Regions from separate parts of the Marinobacter sp. AN1 genome, predicted to be linked through region 1. Evidence: predicted binding sites of a transcription regulator. Region 1 holds the regulator's gene; each other region holds the start of a gene.

Region 1 (4,431 bases):
TCCCCCGCCTTACCCTTGCCGTCTTCCAGGGCGTCCAGCAGCTGCTCGAATTCCTCATCGGTGATATCGCCGTGGTCCTCCTCGGCTGCGGCGGCCACGGCATCGTCTGCAGGCCGGGCCGGCGAATCCCCCGGAGCGTCCACCGGTGACTCACCCTCCGGCAGGGCGTACTGGTCCAGGGTTGCAATCAGTGACTGGGGCGCGGGGGTAGGCTCTTCCCGGTTGCGGACCTCGTCGAACATGGCATTGACGTTATCCAGCGCCTGCAGCACCACATCCATCAGGTCCGAGGTCACCGTGCGCTTGTGGTTACGCAGGGTATCGAACACGTTCTCGGCGGAGTGACAGCAGTTCACCAGCGCGTCAAGCTGCAAAAAACCGGCGCCGCCCTTAACGGTGTGGAAGCCACGGAAGATGGCATTGAGCAGATCACTGTCTTCCGGGTGCTGTTCCAGGTCCACCAGTTGTTCGGAGAGCAGTTCCAGGATCTCCCCGGCCTCCACCAGGAAGTCCTGGAGAATCTCTTCGTCTGCATCAAATGCCATGCAACTACCTCACTTAAAAGCCGAGACTGGACAGCAGGTCGTCAACGTCGTCCTGTCCGGAAACAACGTCAGACCGCTCTGCGGCGCGCATCTGGGGTCCTTCCCCCTTGATCGAGGATTCCTTTTCCTTCAATTCGTGGACCGTTCCGGTCAGTTGGTCCACGTGGCTGGCCATGACCACCAGGCTAAGCAGGTTCTCTTCCACTTCCTTCACCAGCGCGGTCACTTTCTGGATGACCTGGCCGGTCAGGTCCTGGAAATCCTGGGCCAGCAGGATTTCAGACAGATCGGTGTACATCTTCTCGGCGTCGTCCGCGAGGCTCTCGAAGAAACGGTCAATGCGACCATACAGCTCGCGGAACTCTGAAGGCGCCATTTCGCGGCGACGCAATCGTTGCCAGTCATCCCGCAGGGACCGCGCCTGTTCGCACATGGCGTTGGCCCGGGGCATGGCGTCTTCCACCAGGTCCATGGTGCGGTTAGCGGCCTTGCCGGTCATTTCAACGACGTATTGCAGCCGGTCCGAGGCATCGGACATCTTCGACAGGGCTTCCTGCTGCTCCGGGTTCTGGGGCTGTATCTGAAAATTGCGGATAGCCTCGTGGAGGCTGCGGGTCAAGCGACCCACCTCCTGGTACAGACTCTGATCCCTCACCTCACTCAGGTCATTGATCAGGGTCATGGCCCGGGCATAGTCACCAGCGTTGACCTGCTCAACAAGCGCCTGGGCCTGCTCCTTGAGCTTGCTGGTGATTTCCGGGTCCAGGCCGGGGCTGTTCTGTTTGTCTTCGCTCATGGGAGCACATCCGGACAGTCAGTTCAGGGTTCAAGGCGTAAACGGGCCTTACTGGATTCGCTCGAAGATCTTCTCGATCTTCTCCTTGAGTACGGCAGCCGTAAATGGCTTGACCACATAACCGTTAACGCCGGCCTGGGCCGCCGCTACGATCTGGTCTCGCTTGGCTTCAGCCGTCACCATCAGGATCGGCAGATCCTTCAGGTTCTCGTCGGCCCGTACCGCCTTGAGCAAATCAAACCCGGACATGCCTGGCATGTTCCAGTCCGTCACCAGGAAGTCGTACTTGCCTGTTTTCAACATGGGCAGGGCGGTGTTGCCGTCATCCGCCTCGTCGGTGTTGGTGAATCCGAGATCACGGAGCAGGTTCTTGATGATCCGCCGCATTGTGGAAAAGTCGTCCACAATGAGAATTTTCATGTTCTTGTCCAATGGGACCTCCAGTTGGTCTTCGCCGGAATGTTGACCTGGCCCTGTCAGGGCCGTTGGCAGGCGCTGCCCTGCCCGCACTGCTGTCAGATCCTCAGCCGTGGCGTCATTCTAGCAGTCTGAGCGATGCTTACCGTTTCAATGTGTTATCGAACGATTCTGCTGTAACCATCTTTCTATACCGGCCATGCCAGGCGTCAGACCGAGCCTGCGTCCCCTGCCTGCCAGTCCGATAGCCTGCCCCGCAAGCGAAGTGCGGCCTGGCTGTGAATCTGGCTCACCCGGCTTTCACTCACGCCGAGCACCGCGCCGATTTCCTTGAGGTTCAGCTCTTCCTGGTAATACAGGCTGAGTACCAGCTTTTCCCGTTCTGGCAGGTCATTGATGGCGGCCGCCAGGTTATGCCGGAATGCCGCGCCGGACACATCATCCAGCGGATTATCCGAACCTTCCTGTTCCTGTATCGGCAGCTCGCCGGTTTCATTGAGCTCATCGAGGGAAAAAAGTCGGCCGGAGCTGGCATCACTGAGACACGAGTGGTACTCGGAAAGGCTCATACCCAGCTCTTGTGCCACCTCCTGGTCCTGGGCTTCGCGCCCTTCCCGATCCTCCACAGCCTTGATGGCGGCCGATACCCGACGGGCGTTACGGTGAACGGAGCGGGGCACCCAGTCACCCTTGCGGATCTCATCCACAATCGCGCCCCGGATGCGAATGCCGGCATAGGTTTCAAAGGATGCACCCCGGTCAGACTGGTACTTGGCAGCCGCTTCCAGCAGGCCAACCATGCCCGCCTGGACAAGGTCGTCAAGCTGAACCGAGTCCGGTAACCGGGCCATCAGGTGCAGGGCAATTTTCTTGACCAGCGGCGCATGCTGTTCCACCAGCTGATGGGCGCTGTCCCGACCGGTCTGGTGGTAGATTCCGAGTCTTCTGGCCAAAGTCATTTATCCGGTTAACCCGTACTTCAGGAATGGATCAAGTGTTACTGCCTACCAGGCGCTCCACGAAAAACTCCAGGTGCCCCCGGGGCGATGTGGGCAGGGGCCAGCTGTCCACCTGCTCCGCCAGGGCCTTGATGGCCAGTGACGCCTTGGCCCGCGGGTAGGCGTCCAGCACGGCTCGCTGACGCTGCACGGCCTTGCGCACGGCCTCATCATAAGGAACCATGCCGACGTATTGTAATGCAACATCAAGGAACCGCTCGGTGACACGGGTCAGTTTACCGAACAGATGCTTGCCTTCCTGCTCGTTACGGACCTGGTTGGCGAGTATGCGGAAACGGTTAATACCGTAGTCCCGGTTCATCAGTTTTATCAGGGCGTAGGCATCGGTAATGGAGGTAGGCTCGTCGCAGACCACCAGCAGCAACTCCTGGGCGGCCCGCAGGAAACTGACCACGCTTTCGGAAATGCCGGCGGCAGTATCGACGATCAGCACGTCTACCTGGTCACCCAGCTCGCTGAAGGCATTGATCAGGCCGGCGTGCTCCATGGGGGAGAGCTGGGTCATACGCTGGGTGCCAGAAGAGGCCGGTACAATCCTGACACCGCCGGGGCCGTTAACCAGTACGTCACGGAGGTCACATTCACCGGACAGCACGTCAGCGAGGTTGCGCTTGGCACTGATTCCCAGCAGGACGTCAATATTGGCCAGGCCCAGGTCGGCATCCAGCAGGATGACCCGCCGCCCCATCTGTGACAGGGCAATGCCAAGGTTGACCGAAACGTTGCTCTTGCCCACGCCACCCTTGCCACCGGTGACTGCGATTACCTGAACCGGATGTGGTCTGCTCATAGTGGTTGTCTGTTCCTGCCGAGGTTGTACTTATTCACACAATAAGCCTGCAGGGCGCCGACCACGTCCGGTTCCCGGCCGCTGCTGCACTTCAGGCACCTTCAGCCATGGCCTGCTGCTTGCGCACGTCCCGCAGTCGTTCCACGCCAAGACGCACCAGTGACGCCGCATTGGCTGGATGCAGGTCCTGGGGAATCTTCTGGCCGTCGGTGACCCAGGCCACAGGCAGGGCGGTTTCCAGGGCAAAGCCCAGGACTTCACCGAGGGTCAGCGCCTCATCCAGCTTGGTCATTATGCAGCCTGCAAGACCCGCCATCTTATAGCAATGCCACATGGATTTCATGATTCTCGACTGGCTGGTGGCCGGCACCACCAGGTGCGGACTCACCCGGTGCCGGCTGTTCGCCAGCTCGGCCAGCTGCTCCTGGCAACCGGGATCGGCGCCGGACAGGCCAGCGGTATCAATCAGCACAAGGTGCCGGTCTTCCAGCTCATCCAGCACCTCATCAAGGCTGTGGCTGTCATCCACCACCCGTACCGGCACATTCAGGATACGGCCGAACACGAACAGCTGCTCATGGGCCGCTACCCGATAGCGATCGGTGGTGACCAGCGCCAGGGAGTCGGCGCCATGCTCCAGCACGTACTGGGCGGCAATCTTGCCAATCGTAGTCGTCTTGCCGGAGCCGGTAGGCCCTACCAGGGCGTAGATACCACCACGAGTAGCCCAGTCACCACTACCGGTTCTGAGGCCCGCTGCCAGGGTACGCAGCGAGCGCTTCCAGTTATCCTCGAGTTTGCCACGACCACTCTGACGGGCCAGGCTTGCCGCCAGCGAACCACTGAGACCGAATTCCTCAAGGC
Region 2 (4,431 bases), 1.9 Mb from region 1:
GACCACTTCAAGCGGGTGAACGATGATTGGGGGCACGATGTGGGCGATCGCATCCTCGTGGCCCTGGCGAAGTTGCTGCAGGACGGAAGCCGCAAGCAGGATGTAGCGGCCCGTTTCGGTGGTGAGGAATTTGTGCTCGTATTGCCGGGGATCGATCCGCAAAGTGCCCTGGAGGTGGTAGGGCGCCTCAGGAGTGCGTTCTCGGACATGGACTTCAGTCCGGGAGGGCCAGTGCGGCTGACATTCTCCGCAGGACTCGCCTGCGTCCCGGGCCACGCGTCAGACCGGGAAACCCTGTTCAGGATGGCCGACCGGGCACTCTACCAGGCCAAGGAGCAAGGTCGGGACCGGGTCGTTATTGCAACTGCGGACGACGGCAACCTGGAGAGCGGGGAGTCTGCCTGAGTGCTTGCCGCGCAGACTCCCCACAGTACCGGTTAAAAAGCCGGGAACCTATACCCTGAACTGAGAGACCAGCTCCCTTAACCGCTCGCCCAGGCGTGCCAGCTCCTGGCTGGCTTCGTTGGTCTGGGTAACACCGGTGTCGCTGTTCTGGGCTGCTTCCACTATGCGTACCACGTTCTGGTTGATCTCTTCGGCCACCTGGCTTTGCTGCTCGGCGGCCGTGGCGATCTGGGTTACCTGGTCGTGGATATGTTCCACGGATTGCTCGATGGTATTGAGGGCCGAGCTGGCATGGTTGATCCGCTCTACGGTCTCCTCGGACAGTCCCTGGGATGAACGCATCCGCTCTACCGCGCTGCGGGATTCGTTAATGAAGCCCTCAATCATCTCGCGGATCTGGCCTGCGGACTCACCGCTGCGCTTGGCCAGCTGGCGCACCTCGTCGGCCACCACCGCAAAGCCACGGCCATGCTCACCGGCGCGGGCAGCTTCGATAGCGGCGTTCAGGGCCAGCAGGTTGGTCTGGTCGGTGACCTCGTGGATCACGTCCAGTACCTTCTGGATTTCGTCGCTGCGGGAGGCCAGTGCTTCGATGGCTTCGGCGCTTTGCAGGATGTTCCGTGACAGCTCGTTGACCGACTGCTGGGAGCCCGCCATGGTCTGGCCACCGTCCTTCGCCAGTCGGTCTGCGTCTGCCCCGGCACTCTGGACCTCGTTAGCGTTCCTGGAGATCTGGTGGATGGTGGCGGCCATTTCGTTGATGGCCGAGGCTATCTGGTCGGTCTCGGAGCCCTGTGTCTGCACCGAGGCGCGGGTTTCTTCCGCCACCCGGCTCAGCTCTTCCGCCGCTGAGGCCACCTGGTCGGTGGTGTCTCCCACCTCGCGAATGGTGGTATGAATCTTGGCTACGAAGGCGTTGAACTGGGTCCCAAGGTCGGCCAGCTCATCGTTGCCCTCAGCCGGAAGTCGGCGGGTGAGGTCACCTTCGCCCCTGGCAATATCTTCCATGGTGCGAGTGACCCGGTTGAGGGGAACGGTGACGCTGCGGCCCATGAATGCCCCGAAAGTGACCGCCAGAATGACAATAACCAGGGTGATGGCAAAAATGCTCAGCAAAGCGCTGTCGATCTGTGCTTCGATTTCGGCGCGGGCGGCAGCAATGGTCTGGTCGACACTGGTTACATAGATGCCCGAGCCGATGACCCAGTTCCATTTCTCAAGGTGAACCGAGTAGGAAAGCTTCGGCTCAACATTGCCACTTGCGGGATTCTTCCATTCGTAGGCATGAAAACCATCTCCGGACTTGCCGGCATCAAAGAGGTTGCGCAGCAGGGCCTTGGTTTCCGGTGTACTGTCTTTTACGTACCCCTCCGCCGACGGCTTGGGCCTGAAGGCCAGGTTGAAGGAGTCGTGGGTGTAGGCAAAGATGTAGTTGTTGTTGCCGTAGCCTATGGAACGGATGGTGTTCCGGACGCGCGTCTTGGCTTCCTCTTCACTCAGGGACGGGTTGGAGTAATCTGCTTCAATAGCGTTCCTGGCGGCCTGCACGATGTGTTTGAGGCCTTCCTTGTGGGCTTCGATCAGGTTTTCCCTGAGTCGTTCCACCTCCTGTTCGCCACTCTGTTTAAGCTGGCTCGCGGTAATCCAGGCGATCACGCCGGCGGTAACCAGCACCGGCACCAGCACAGCAATCAGCAGACGTGAACGGATGCGCAGTCGCTCCATCAGTTTCATGGTAAAACTCCAGACAATCGGAAAAGACATCGGGTCAAGACAGGTTGGTTGCGAATTATCCGGATGTGCGGAAGGAATGCCGTTCCGAAATGTAACCGGACTCTCGTCATGCCCTTATTAACGGCCGATGAGGTTACAGCTTGAGGGCTTCGTCCGGGAGCGCCGGAAATCTGGTGCGGAATTGTAAAAATCCGTTAAATCAATGTGACCTTTCACCAAAGATTGAGTGGCCATTCACGACCCGCCGGTCCCGGGGTGGCAAGCTCCCGGTAAATGGTAAAGAATGAGACGAAATTCCATTATGCCCAGAAGATCCACGCGGCAGGCATTCCGACTTCCGGAGTTCTGCCAGGCAGTCAAAACAATAAGATGGTCGGCCCTGATGTACGAGACTATGCAAAAAAAACTGATCCCCGCCTTATGTGTTTCACTGCTGGCCCTCACCAGTGCGTCATTCACCCAGGCTGCCGTATCGCAGGCCGAGGCGAATCGGCTGGGCAATAGCCTGACGCCGTTTGGTGCTGTTCGTTCCGGTAACTCGGCAGGCACCATTCCCCGCTGGACGGGTGGTGACACCACCAGGCCGGATGGTTACGAGGGCACGGGGGACCACCACGTTAACCCTTATCCTGACGATGAGCCCCGGTACGAGGTGACCGCCGCAAATGTGGCTGAATATCGTGAGGTACTGGCGGATGGTGTCGTGGCAATGATGGAAGCCTACCCAGAGACTTTCCGGCTCAGGGTCTTCCCCACCCGGCGTACCCATACAGCGCCGGACCACATCGCAGAGAACACCCGCAAGAACGCTGTGAGAGCGAGCCTGATAGATGGTGGTAACGGTGTGCAGAATGCCTTTGGCGGACACCCTTTCCCGATTCTTCACGGCACCAGCGAAGAGAAGGCCATGCAGGCCATGTGGAATCACCTTACCCGTTGGCGGGGGCGCTGGGCCGAGCGTGAGTACACCGAAGTCGTCGTGGTGAACGGCCAGTATCGTGGGGTCACCATGCGCCAGGAGGTCTTCTTCAACTGGAACAAGGAAGGCGGTTCTCCGGAAGACCTGGACAACATTGTTAACTACTACCTGTCCACGGTTATTGCGCCGGAGCAGTATGCCGGCGGTGGTATCCTGGTGCATGAGACGCTCGACCAGGTAAAAGAACCCCGTAAGGCCTGGGGATTCAGCGCTGGCGAAGTCCGCCGTGCCCCCAGCCTTGGTTACGATGCCCCTATTGCCTCTGCGGGTAATCTGCGCACGGTGGATGACACGGATACCTTCAACGGCGCCCTCGACCGGTACAACTGGGAGTATAAAGGGCTGAAGGAAATGCTGATTCCCTACAACAATTTCGAGATCACCAGCGACAAGTACACCTACGATGACGTGCTGGACAAGCAGCACCTTAACTCTGACCTGATGCGTTGGGAGTTGCACCGTGTCCACGTTGTGGAAGCGAATCTGCGGGAAGATGCCCGCCATCTATACCACAAGCGGGTGTTCTATACTGACGAGGACAGCTGGAACATAGCGCTGGTTGATCAATACGACGATCAGGGCAACCTGTACCGGGTTACCATGGCCATGCTGAAGAACTTCTATGATATGCCGGGGGTGTGGGCAGACCTTGAGGTTTACCATGACCTGTCGAAAGGCATCTACCATGCCACTGGCCTGATCAATGAGTCGGAAGGTACCCGTACCTTCAAGAACGAATTCCCCGGCAAACGCTACTTCTCACCCTTTACCCTGCGACGTCGTCTTTCCGACTACTGAGACGATTCATGAAAGTGTGTCACATGGAAGTGACACGACACACCTTTCTTTCCCATAGTTCTTCCCCGGGGCGCCAGACAGGTATCCCCAGCTGCCCTTAATCTGTGTACAGGTTTTCGACGGGTTGGTCCTTGGATCTGCCTTGCCGAAAACGCCTCTGGCGTCCCGCTATGAAGCCCGCCGGATAACGACAACAACAGACAAGGCAGAACAACCATGAATGTCCTTCCGCATCACCATTTCTGGCGCATGTCGATGACAACCGTGCTGGCGGCCACCCTGCTGGCTGGCTGTGGCGGCTCGTCCTCGGACTCTGACGATGATGCCAGCGCTGAATTGCCGTCCAATGTGCGCCAGACCCAGCTGGGCCAGGTAGAGGGCACTGAGCTGGACGGCGTGCTTGCATTCAGGGGTATCCCTTACGCGAAACCACCGGTAGGAGAGCTGCGATTTGCACCACCCAGGCCAGCCGAGGGCTGGGAAGGGGTGCTTGATGCCAGTGAGTTCGGTAACAG
Region 3 (4,431 bases), 290 kb from region 1:
GTACCCGGAGCAGTCCATCGGCAAGGTGCTGGGTTATGAGTTGAGTTTCTACGATGCCCAGCCGGCCAGTTTGTCCGGCCTCCGGGACGAGTTTATTACCTCTGCGCGGCTGGATAACCTGCTCAGTTGCTACATTGGCCTGCAGTCGCTGCTGGATTCAACCGGTGATGAGCCGGCACTGCTGGTATGTAACGACCATGAAGAAGTGGGCAGTATGTCCGCAGAAGGGGCTCAGGGGCCGTTCCTGTCGTCGGTGCTGGACCGCTGGTGCGGTGCGGAGAACCGTAGCCGGGTGATCGCCCGTTCCATGATGATCTCTGCTGACAACGCCCACGGCGTGCACCCTAACTACAGTGACCGGCATGACGAAAACCATGGTCCGTTGCTGAACCAGGGGCCGGTGATCAAGGTAAACCACAACCAGCGCTACGCCACCAACAGCCGATCAGCGGCCCTCTACCGGCATATCAGTGACGAGCTGGGCCTGCCGCACCAGACGTTTGTGGTGCGCAGTGACATGGGCTGTGGCAGCACCATCGGACCTATTACGGCGGGTAACCTTGGGGTGACCACCCTGGATATCGGTGTGCCCCAGCTGGGCATGCACTCGATCCGTGAACTTTGTGGCACCCGGGATGGCTATACCCTGTACCAGGTGCTCAGGGAGTTTATGGGGTGGCCAGAGGTTAACTGACCACCCGAGCTGTCAGCGCTTCTGGTGGATCCGGGAGGCCAGTTCCCTGGCTTCCCGGGCCATGCTTTCCAGTTCCGGTACCCGGCGCAGGTTCTCTTCGGCACTGGTACGCATGTTCTCTGCGGTTTCCGAAACGTCGGTGACATTACGGTTGATGTCGTCGGACACGCTGGTCTGCTCTTCGGCCGCGGTCGCTACCTGGATAGTGGCGTCGCTGATCTGTTTCATGCGGTCGTTGATGCCGGCGAGGGTCTGACGGACGGCGTCTACCGCCTCACTGGTCTCGCCGGCAACGATTTCACTGGCGCGCATGAACTCGGTGGCGTCGTTGGAGCCCCGGGTGATGGTGTCCACGATGGTATCGATACGCGTGGTTGCCTCCTGGGTCTTGGCTGCCAGGCTTCGCACTTCGTCTGCCACCACCGCAAAGCCGCGACCTGCCTCGCCGGCCCGGGCCGCTTCGATAGCCGCATTCAGGGCCAGCAGGTTGGTCTGGTCGGCGATTTCGCGGATCACGCCCATCACTTCGCTGACCTTCCGGCCGTCGCCTGCCAGGCGCTCCACGGTCGCGGCTGATTGGCGGATCTGGTCGCTCAGCCGGCCCATGCTGTGTGTTGCCTGTTGGGTACGGTCGTCAGCGTCGTCCACCTCAGCGGTGGCTTCCCGGGTTTCCACCGACACCGAAGTGGCGTGGTTGGCGACGTCCTGGGCGGTAGCAGACATTTCATTCATCGCCGTGGCAATCTGCTCGATGCGCTGGTGGGACAGGTCGGAATGGTTCGCGACCGCCTGGGCGTTGCTGCGGAGACTCTCGCTGGTACTGGAAAGCTGCTCTGCAAAGCGTCCCATAAGGGCTCCGGTCTCAGACAGGAAGGCATGCAGGTTACGTGCTGCATCAGCCAGGCGGCCGAGTTCGTCCTCGCGTCGCAGGGTGGCCGGATCTGAAAGGTCGCCTTCGCCCAGGCTGTGAAGTTGGGCCGTCAACGTACGGACCGGTCGCACTACGGAGCGGGATAGCACCAGGATGCACAGAAGGGTTCCTGCGATGATGGACAGCAGCATCAGCGACCCGATAAGGGTGGTGTTGCGGCTGACGGATTCGTTCAGGGCGGACGCCTGCGTCAACGCCTGCTCACGGATCAGCGTAGACGCTTCTTCGATCAGTTGAGCCGGCTCACGGTCAATGCCCTGCACAGCCTGGTCACCGGCCTGGTGGTCATAATTTGACCGGCTGAAGGCTTCGAAGCCTTCCCGGTAGGCCAGGCCCATACGCTGGTGGGCGTCCCGGAAACGACTCATCAGGTCCCTGGCTTCACCGTTCTGGAGCCGGGGTAGGAGGTCGCCCAGTGCCTGTTGAATGCTGGTCTCCTGCTGCTGGAACTGGCGCCAGTACTTGTTCCGCTGGTCACTGTCACTGCCACGGATCAGCACGTTCTTCCATTCCTGAACCTGGGTCTTGAACTGATTGAGGATGTCTTCAGCTTCCAGGGCGTTGACCATCTGGTCGCTGGCCAGGGCGTGGTATTCCCGGTTCGAACTCAGCGAGTGACTGAAGTAAAGCAGGGCACAGATAGCAACCAGCAGGTTAGCTGCCAGGACAACGGAGAGGACTCGGGCGAGAATACTTCTGGAAAACAGGGACATTAGTGGTCTGGCGCTCCATGGCAAGGCGGGCATATGGTGGAGTTAACGGCCGTGGCACGGATTTCTTGAGCGTTAGTAAGCGGGTATTTTCCGAGTTCAGGAGATGGCAGTGGATGTGGGAGGGAGGCGAGCTACGAGCAAAATAAAAAGCCGCCAACCTTGTAAAAGGTGGCGGCTTTTCGGAATATGGCTCCCCGACCTGGGCTCGAACCAGGGACAAACGGATTAACAGTCCGTTGCTCTACCAACTGAGCTATCGGGGATTGGCGTCGAGATGGCGCGCATATTAAGGTCTTTGGGGGGTGGGGTCAAGCCCCTGAAAACACAGGATTCGAATTTTCACCATGTCTGAAACAGCGGTATCCGCAAGTCCTGAACAGGCACCGGCGGAGGTGGCTTCCACAACGCCTTATCGGGCTCCATTGCTGCTTCGTAGTGGCCACGCCCAGTCTATCTGGCCCAGCCTCTTCCGGCGGGTGGACCTGTGTGAGCCCGAAGCGGAAGCGATTGTCACACCAGACGATGATGAACTCTGGCTGGACTGGTACCGGCAGGGTTCGGATCGGGTGGTCGTTGTCTGCCACGGGCTGGAAGGGCACAGCCGGCGCCCCTATGTGCAGGGACTTGCCCGTGCGCTGTTGGCGACAGGCTGGGATGTACTGGCCTGGAACTATCGCTCCTGTGGCGGTGTCATGAATCGTCAGCCCCGGTTCTACCACAGCGGCGCTACCGAAGACCTCGATGTGGTGGTTCGCCATGGCCTGGGCCAGGGTTACCAGGCCATGGCGCTCGCCGGTTTCAGTATGGGCGGTAACCTGGCGCTGCAATACCTTGGCGAGCAGGGTGAAAGGGTGGACAGCAGGATTGCCGGTGCGGTGAACTTCTCAGTCCCCTGCGACCTGGCCGGGGGCGCTGATGTATTGGCGCTCCCGAGCCGTCGGCTGTATATGTCCCGCTTTATCCGGGACCTGAAGCCCAAGATGGCCGAAAAGGCCCGGCGCTTCCCCGAGCTGATCACCATGGAGGGCTATGACCGCATCCGCACCTTCCACCAGTTTGATGAGCGGTATACGGCACCACTTCATGGCTTCGCCAGCGCGCAGGATTACTGGCACAGGGCGTCTTCCCTGTTTCGCCTGAGGGATATCCGGGTGCCGGCGCTCATAGTGAACGCCGCCGACGATCCTTTCCTTTCACCCGCCTGTTTTCCCGGAGATCCGGGAGTCCTCGGTGCGTGGACGCAACTGGAGACTACCCGCCATGGCGGGCACGTGGGGTTTGTGCAGTACGGCCGTGGTGGCTGGTACTGGTCCGAGCAGCGGGCCGTGGGTTACCTTGGCGCGCTCGTCCGTTAGACATGGCTCTGCAGGGGCGGCCAGGCAAACTACCGGCTGGCGGATGCTGTTTCCTGCAGGAGCGGCTGAAGGTGCGGCCAGACGTTTTCCAGCAGGAGTGGCTGGGCTTCGCTGGTAGGATGAATGCCATCATCCTGCATCAGGCCATCGCCATTGTAGATTCCGTCCAGAAAGAAGGGAACCAGGGCCGTGTCATACTGGTCTGACAGGTTTGGGTACATCTCGGTGAACAGGCGGGTATAACTGGCGCCATAGTTGGGAGGAATCTGCATACCGACCAGCAGTACACGGGCACCGGCCTGCTGGGAGGCTTTAATCATGGCCGACAGGTTGTCCCGGATGACCGGCGGCTGGAAGCCCCGAAGGCCATCGTTGCCGCCCAGTTCGATGATGACAATATCCGGTTGGTGCTTGTCCAGCAGCGCCGGCAGGCGACGGGCACCGCCATCAGTGGTTTCTCCGCTGATGCTGGCATTGACCACCTGCCACTGCTCGTGGTCGTGCTCTTCCAGGCGCTCCCGAAGCAGGTTGACCCAGGCAATTTCTGTTTCCACCCCATAGGCGGCACTCAGGCTGTCGCCCATAACCAGGATGGTCCGGGCTGCAGCGGCACCGGGCAGGACCAGGCAAGCCAGTAACCAGAAAAGCAGAACCGTTGATCTCTGGCGGGAAAATACCGTAGTTATAGAAGCAACCACCGAGTTAACGACCATTAAGCGTCCTCTTGTCTTTCTATCA
Region 4 (4,431 bases), 1.5 Mb from region 1:
CGCAAGGCGGAACAGCTCGGTGCCCGCATTCAGACCAGGACCCGCTGCGTCCGGGCCGAACGGGGCAGTGATCACTGGCAGGTTACCCTGCTGGACACCCGAACCGGTGATTCCCGCGTGGTTCGTACCCGGGCATTGGTCAATGCGGCCGGCCCCTGGGTCAGCAGCCTGTTCGACAGCACCCTGGACCAGAAAGCCCCGCGCATGATTCGCATGGTCAAGGGCAGTCATATCGTGGTACCCCGACTCAACCGGGATGATGAGGCCTACATCCTGCAAAACGAAGACGAGCGGATTGTCTTTGTCATTCCCTACGAAGACCACTTCTCACTGGTGGGCACCACTGACGTGGACTACGAGGGCAACCCGTCGGAAGCCACGATTTCCGGCGAGGAAACCCGTTACCTGCTCGATATTGTTAACCACTATTTCCGCCACCAGCTGACGCCGGAGGATGTGGTCTGGTCCTACTCAGGGGTCCGACCACTGATGGATGATGAGGAAGAAAGTGCCCAGAAAGCCTCACGGGACTATTCCTTCGAAGTGGATGCACCTGGCGGAAAAACACCGCTGCTGTCGGTATTCGGGGGCAAGCTCACCACCTTTCGCAAGCTGGCCGAAGCAGCCACTGACCGGCTCTGCCAGTATTTCCCGGAAGCGCGGGGACACTGGACACGGGACGCCGTCCTGCCGGGCGGTGACTTCCAGAGTCAGCCTCGCTTGCAGGAAGCCCTGTGCCAACACTACCCCTGGCTACCCGGCCTGCTCGCCTCACGCCTGGTACGCAGCTATGGTACGGACAGTTACCGACTGCTGGGCGACAGCGCCCGCCTGGATGATCTCGGGCGTCACTTCCTGGGCAACCTCTATGAGCGAGAAGTGGACTACCTGGTACGCCACGAATGGGCAGGCAACGCAGACGATGTCCTGTGGCGGCGCACCAAGCAGGGCCTCTACGCCAGCGCAGAGCAGATCGGCGAACTGGAAAGTTGGCTGATGACCCGCACGTCACAGCCACCCGAGAAGGCCTGCGCTTCCGGCCAGCAACCGGTCTGAACCCGACCAAAGTGGCACCGGGATTTCCCCTATGCCGCTTGTATCCACTGGTCCGGGGCCTTACTCTTTACGTACCCGCATACACCTTCGCAAAGAGACCCCGGTTGCCATGAGCGACAACGCCAAACCCCGCGTAGTCAGCGGCTCGAAGTTCCGCAATGAACACGGATTCTCGGCCATCAAGGATGGCGTCAAGAAAACCGCCAGCGCGGAAACGCCTGTGCAGCGCAAACCCAAATGGCTCCGTGCCCGCATGCCCGGCGGTGAACGCTTCGAGGCAGTGCGTCAGAACGTCAACGAGCATCGCCTGAGCACCGTATGCCAGGAATCCCACTGCCCGAATATTGGTGAGTGCTGGAACAACGGTACAGCGACTATCATGGTGATGGGCTCCGTATGCACCCGGGCCTGCAAGTTTTGTGCGGTGGACACCGGCAACCCCAAGGGCTGGCTGGACCACGACGAACCGGAAAACACGGCGAAGTCCGTTGAGCTCATGGGCTTGCGCTACATCGTGCTCACCTCAGTGGACCGGGACGACCTGGACGATGGTGGTGCCGCCCACTACGCCGCCTGTGTTGCCGCCATCAAACAGCGCACCCCGGAAGTCGCCGTCGAAGCCCTGACCCCGGACTTCGATGCGGTCATGCCCCACGTGGAGAAAGTGGTGGATTCCGGACTGGATGTGTTCGCCCAGAATGTTGAAACCGTCAAACGCCTGACCCGTCGCGTCCGCGACCCACGTGCAGGCTATGAGAAAACCCTGAGCGTTCTCGCCCACGCCAAGCAGTACCGCCCGGACGTGCTCACCAAGACCAGCCTGATGCTGGGCCTGGGTGAAACCGAGGAAGAAATCCTCTCAACCATGGACGACCTGAGGGCCATCGGCGTGGACATCCTCACCCTCGGTCAGTATTTGCGCCCCACGCCCAACCACCTGCCGGTGGAACGTTATATCACCCCGGAGGAATTCAACCGGTATCGGGACATCGGGCTGGAAAAAGGCTTCATGGAAGTTCCCTCCGGCCCCATGGTTCGGTCCAGCTATCGTGCCGACCGGGTATTCGAGAAGAACAACCTTGGCCTGGCCGTGCCGGCGGTACCGCGAGACACCAGCGCCATTCCAGTACGTCAGGTGGACTGACCCCTAAAAACATTGCGCCAGCGGCTTGCCGCCGCTGGCCGCACCCCGGTACCTGCTAACCTCAAGAAAAGCCACCAGCCGCCGATACCTGTTTGTAAGACATTGTCAAAGGTCAGCCCCAACTGATCCGGAGCAAGCATCGCCCCCTGTTCCGGTGATATCTTCAGGAGCCGATTCGTAATCCGTCCACTGCCGCCACCGGTGGACCATGACAACAACAGGTTAACCATGCTGACGCTGCTCAAGAATGCCCGCCTGAAGTACAAATTCTGGCTACTGAACATCATGGTCTTCGTGGTCATGTGTCTGCTGGTGCTCTACGCCATCAGCGATGTCGCGAACCGGACTGACCAGCCGTTCATGACCGTGTTCGCCGACGCAGCGCCCGGATATGCCGGCATCGTAGCGTTACTGATGCTGCTGGAGATGGCCGGCTCCCAGTTACTGATTTCCTTTATCGAACGGCACGTCAACCGGCTCAAGAAAACCATGGTATCGGTTCAGCAGTCCGGCGATCTCAACGAACGGGCCAGTGTTGACTCCAGCGATGAGATCGGTGAGATGGCCGAAGCCTTCAACGCCATGCAGCAACGCACCGGTGACGTGGTCCGCAACATGCTGGAGGCGATCCGCCGCCTGCACGAGGAAGTCCGTGAGCTGACCGCCGCCGCTGAGCAGCGCCGTGACGAGCTGACCCGGCAACAACAGGGTGCCGATCGTTCCGCCGAGACGGTAGAGGCCATGCTGCAGAGTTTCTCGGGCATTGCCGAACAGGCCGGTATGGCCAACACCCTGTCCCATGAAGCACACCGCGCCGCCCGCGAGGGGCACGACCGGGTCACCCGGACGGCGGATTCCATTGAGAAACTCTCACAAACCGTTGAAACCTCGGCCGGGGCAGTGCAGGCACTGGCTGGCAACAGCCAGGAAATCCGCCAGGCGGTGACCGAGATCAGGGGGATTGCCGAGCAGACCAACCTGCTGTCACTCAACGCCGCCATCGAAGCTGCCCGTGCCGGTGAACAGGGCCGGGGCTTCGCCGTGGTTGCCGATGAGGTCCGCAAGCTGGCCCAGCGGGTGCAGGACTCCACCGACCAGATCCAGGGCACCCTGGACCGGCTCCTGGATGCCATGGCGGCCGCGGTTGACCAGATGACGGCCAGCTCGGACGATGCGCACCGCTGCGTCAGCGATGCCTCAGAGGGTCGCCAGGCGTTGCAGGACATCCAGGGCATGGTGGCCCGCATCGACGAGACCAACGAACAGATCGCACGGGTGTCCGCCGAACAGACTGCCGGCACCGATGCCGTCCTTGCCGACGTGCGGGGGATACGCGAAACCACTGAGGGCATGGTCCGAGAACTGGCCGCCAGCGCTGAAATGACCCGGCGCCTCAAGCAGCTTATTGACTCCCTGGAAGAAGCGTCCCGACAGGTACGCGCCAGTTAAAGCGGATGTTCCGGCACGGCGAGTCATTTAACGCTATTTTTCACAAAATTTTTCACAGTGTGGCAGACTTCGCAGTTCCTTCTGACCAGCGGAGTCTGTCACTCAATGCGTTCCTTCTACAGCCTCTATGACCGGCTGATTCTCAACCACCCCTGGCGGGTGCTGATCCTGTTTGCCGTCGTGCTGGTCATTGCCAGCCTGAAACTGCACCAGTTCCGCCTGGACGCCTCTGCCGAATCCCTGGTGCTGGAGAATGATACCGCCCTGGAGGACTACCGCACCGTCAGCCAGCGCTTTGAAGCGTCCGATGATTTCCTGGTGGTAACCTACAAGCCGGACGGCGACCTGTTCAGCCAGCCGGCCATTAATACCCTGCGCAACCTGCGGGATGACCTGGCCGCCCTTGGGCCGGTTGGCTCCACCAACAGCATTCTCAACGTTCCCCTGCTCCACAGCCCGGACCTCGGCATCGACACGGTTGATGAGGAGCTGCTGACGCTGGACCAGGACGAGGTCCCACTGGACCAGGCCAGGGACTCCCTGCTTTCGAATCCCCTCTATCCCAACATGCTGATCAGCGAGGATGCCAGTACCACGGCGATCCAGGTCAACCTGCCAACACCCGACCGTTACTTCGAGCTGGTGCGCCTGCGCAATGACCTGCGGGAGCAGGCCCGGGTAGGTGAACTGAACCAACAGCAACGGCAGAAACTGGAGCAGGTCTCTGAACAGTTCCGACAGCTGGCAGCCGAACTGGAGGCCGAGCGTGAACAAACAATTAC

What was found. The regulator FliA, encoded in region 1, starts transcription of late flagellar genes. The targets are predictions, from matches to a motif close to CTAAAGTTTNNNNNNNNNNNGCCGNTAA.
Region 2: the regulator FliA is predicted to act here: its motif matches at 2,257-2,284, upstream of LJ360_RS01675 (methyl-accepting chemotaxis protein).
Region 3: the regulator FliA is predicted to act here: its motif matches at 2,381-2,408, upstream of LJ360_RS11590 (methyl-accepting chemotaxis protein).
Region 4: the regulator FliA is predicted to act here: its motif matches at 2,261-2,288, upstream of LJ360_RS06120 (methyl-accepting chemotaxis protein).

Annotation. Positions count from the first base shown of each region.
Region 1 is NZ_CP110342.1:2,807,615-2,812,045, forward strand. It holds gene LJ360_RS12880 (chemotaxis protein CheA) at 1-545, opposite strand, end outside; gene LJ360_RS12885 (protein phosphatase CheZ) at 559-1,341, opposite strand; gene cheY (chemotaxis response regulator CheY) at 1,390-1,773, opposite strand; gene LJ360_RS12895 (RNA polymerase sigma factor FliA) at 1,968-2,717, opposite strand; gene LJ360_RS12900 (MinD/ParA family protein) at 2,749-3,567, opposite strand; gene flhF (flagellar biosynthesis protein FlhF) at 3,659-4,431, opposite strand, start outside.
Region 2 is NZ_CP110342.1:383,403-387,833, forward strand. It holds gene LJ360_RS01670 (diguanylate cyclase) at 1-405, shown strand, start outside; gene LJ360_RS01675 (methyl-accepting chemotaxis protein) at 454-2,139, opposite strand; gene LJ360_RS01680 (DUF1329 domain-containing protein) at 2,534-3,916, shown strand; gene LJ360_RS01685 (carboxylesterase/lipase family protein) at 4,133-4,431, shown strand, end outside.
Region 3 is NZ_CP110342.1:2,512,997-2,517,427, reverse strand. It holds gene LJ360_RS11595 (M18 family aminopeptidase) at 1-694, shown strand, start outside; gene LJ360_RS11590 (methyl-accepting chemotaxis protein) at 707-2,338, opposite strand; tRNA gene LJ360_RS11585 (tRNA-Asn) at 2,526-2,601, opposite strand; gene LJ360_RS11580 (YheT family hydrolase) at 2,683-3,693, shown strand; gene LJ360_RS11575 (arylesterase) at 3,723-4,406, opposite strand.
Region 4 is NZ_CP110342.1:1,357,036-1,361,466, reverse strand. It holds gene glpD (glycerol-3-phosphate dehydrogenase) at 1-1,056, shown strand, start outside; gene lipA (lipoyl synthase) at 1,166-2,200, shown strand; gene LJ360_RS06120 (methyl-accepting chemotaxis protein) at 2,429-3,649, shown strand; gene LJ360_RS06115 (efflux RND transporter permease subunit) at 3,755-4,431, shown strand, end outside.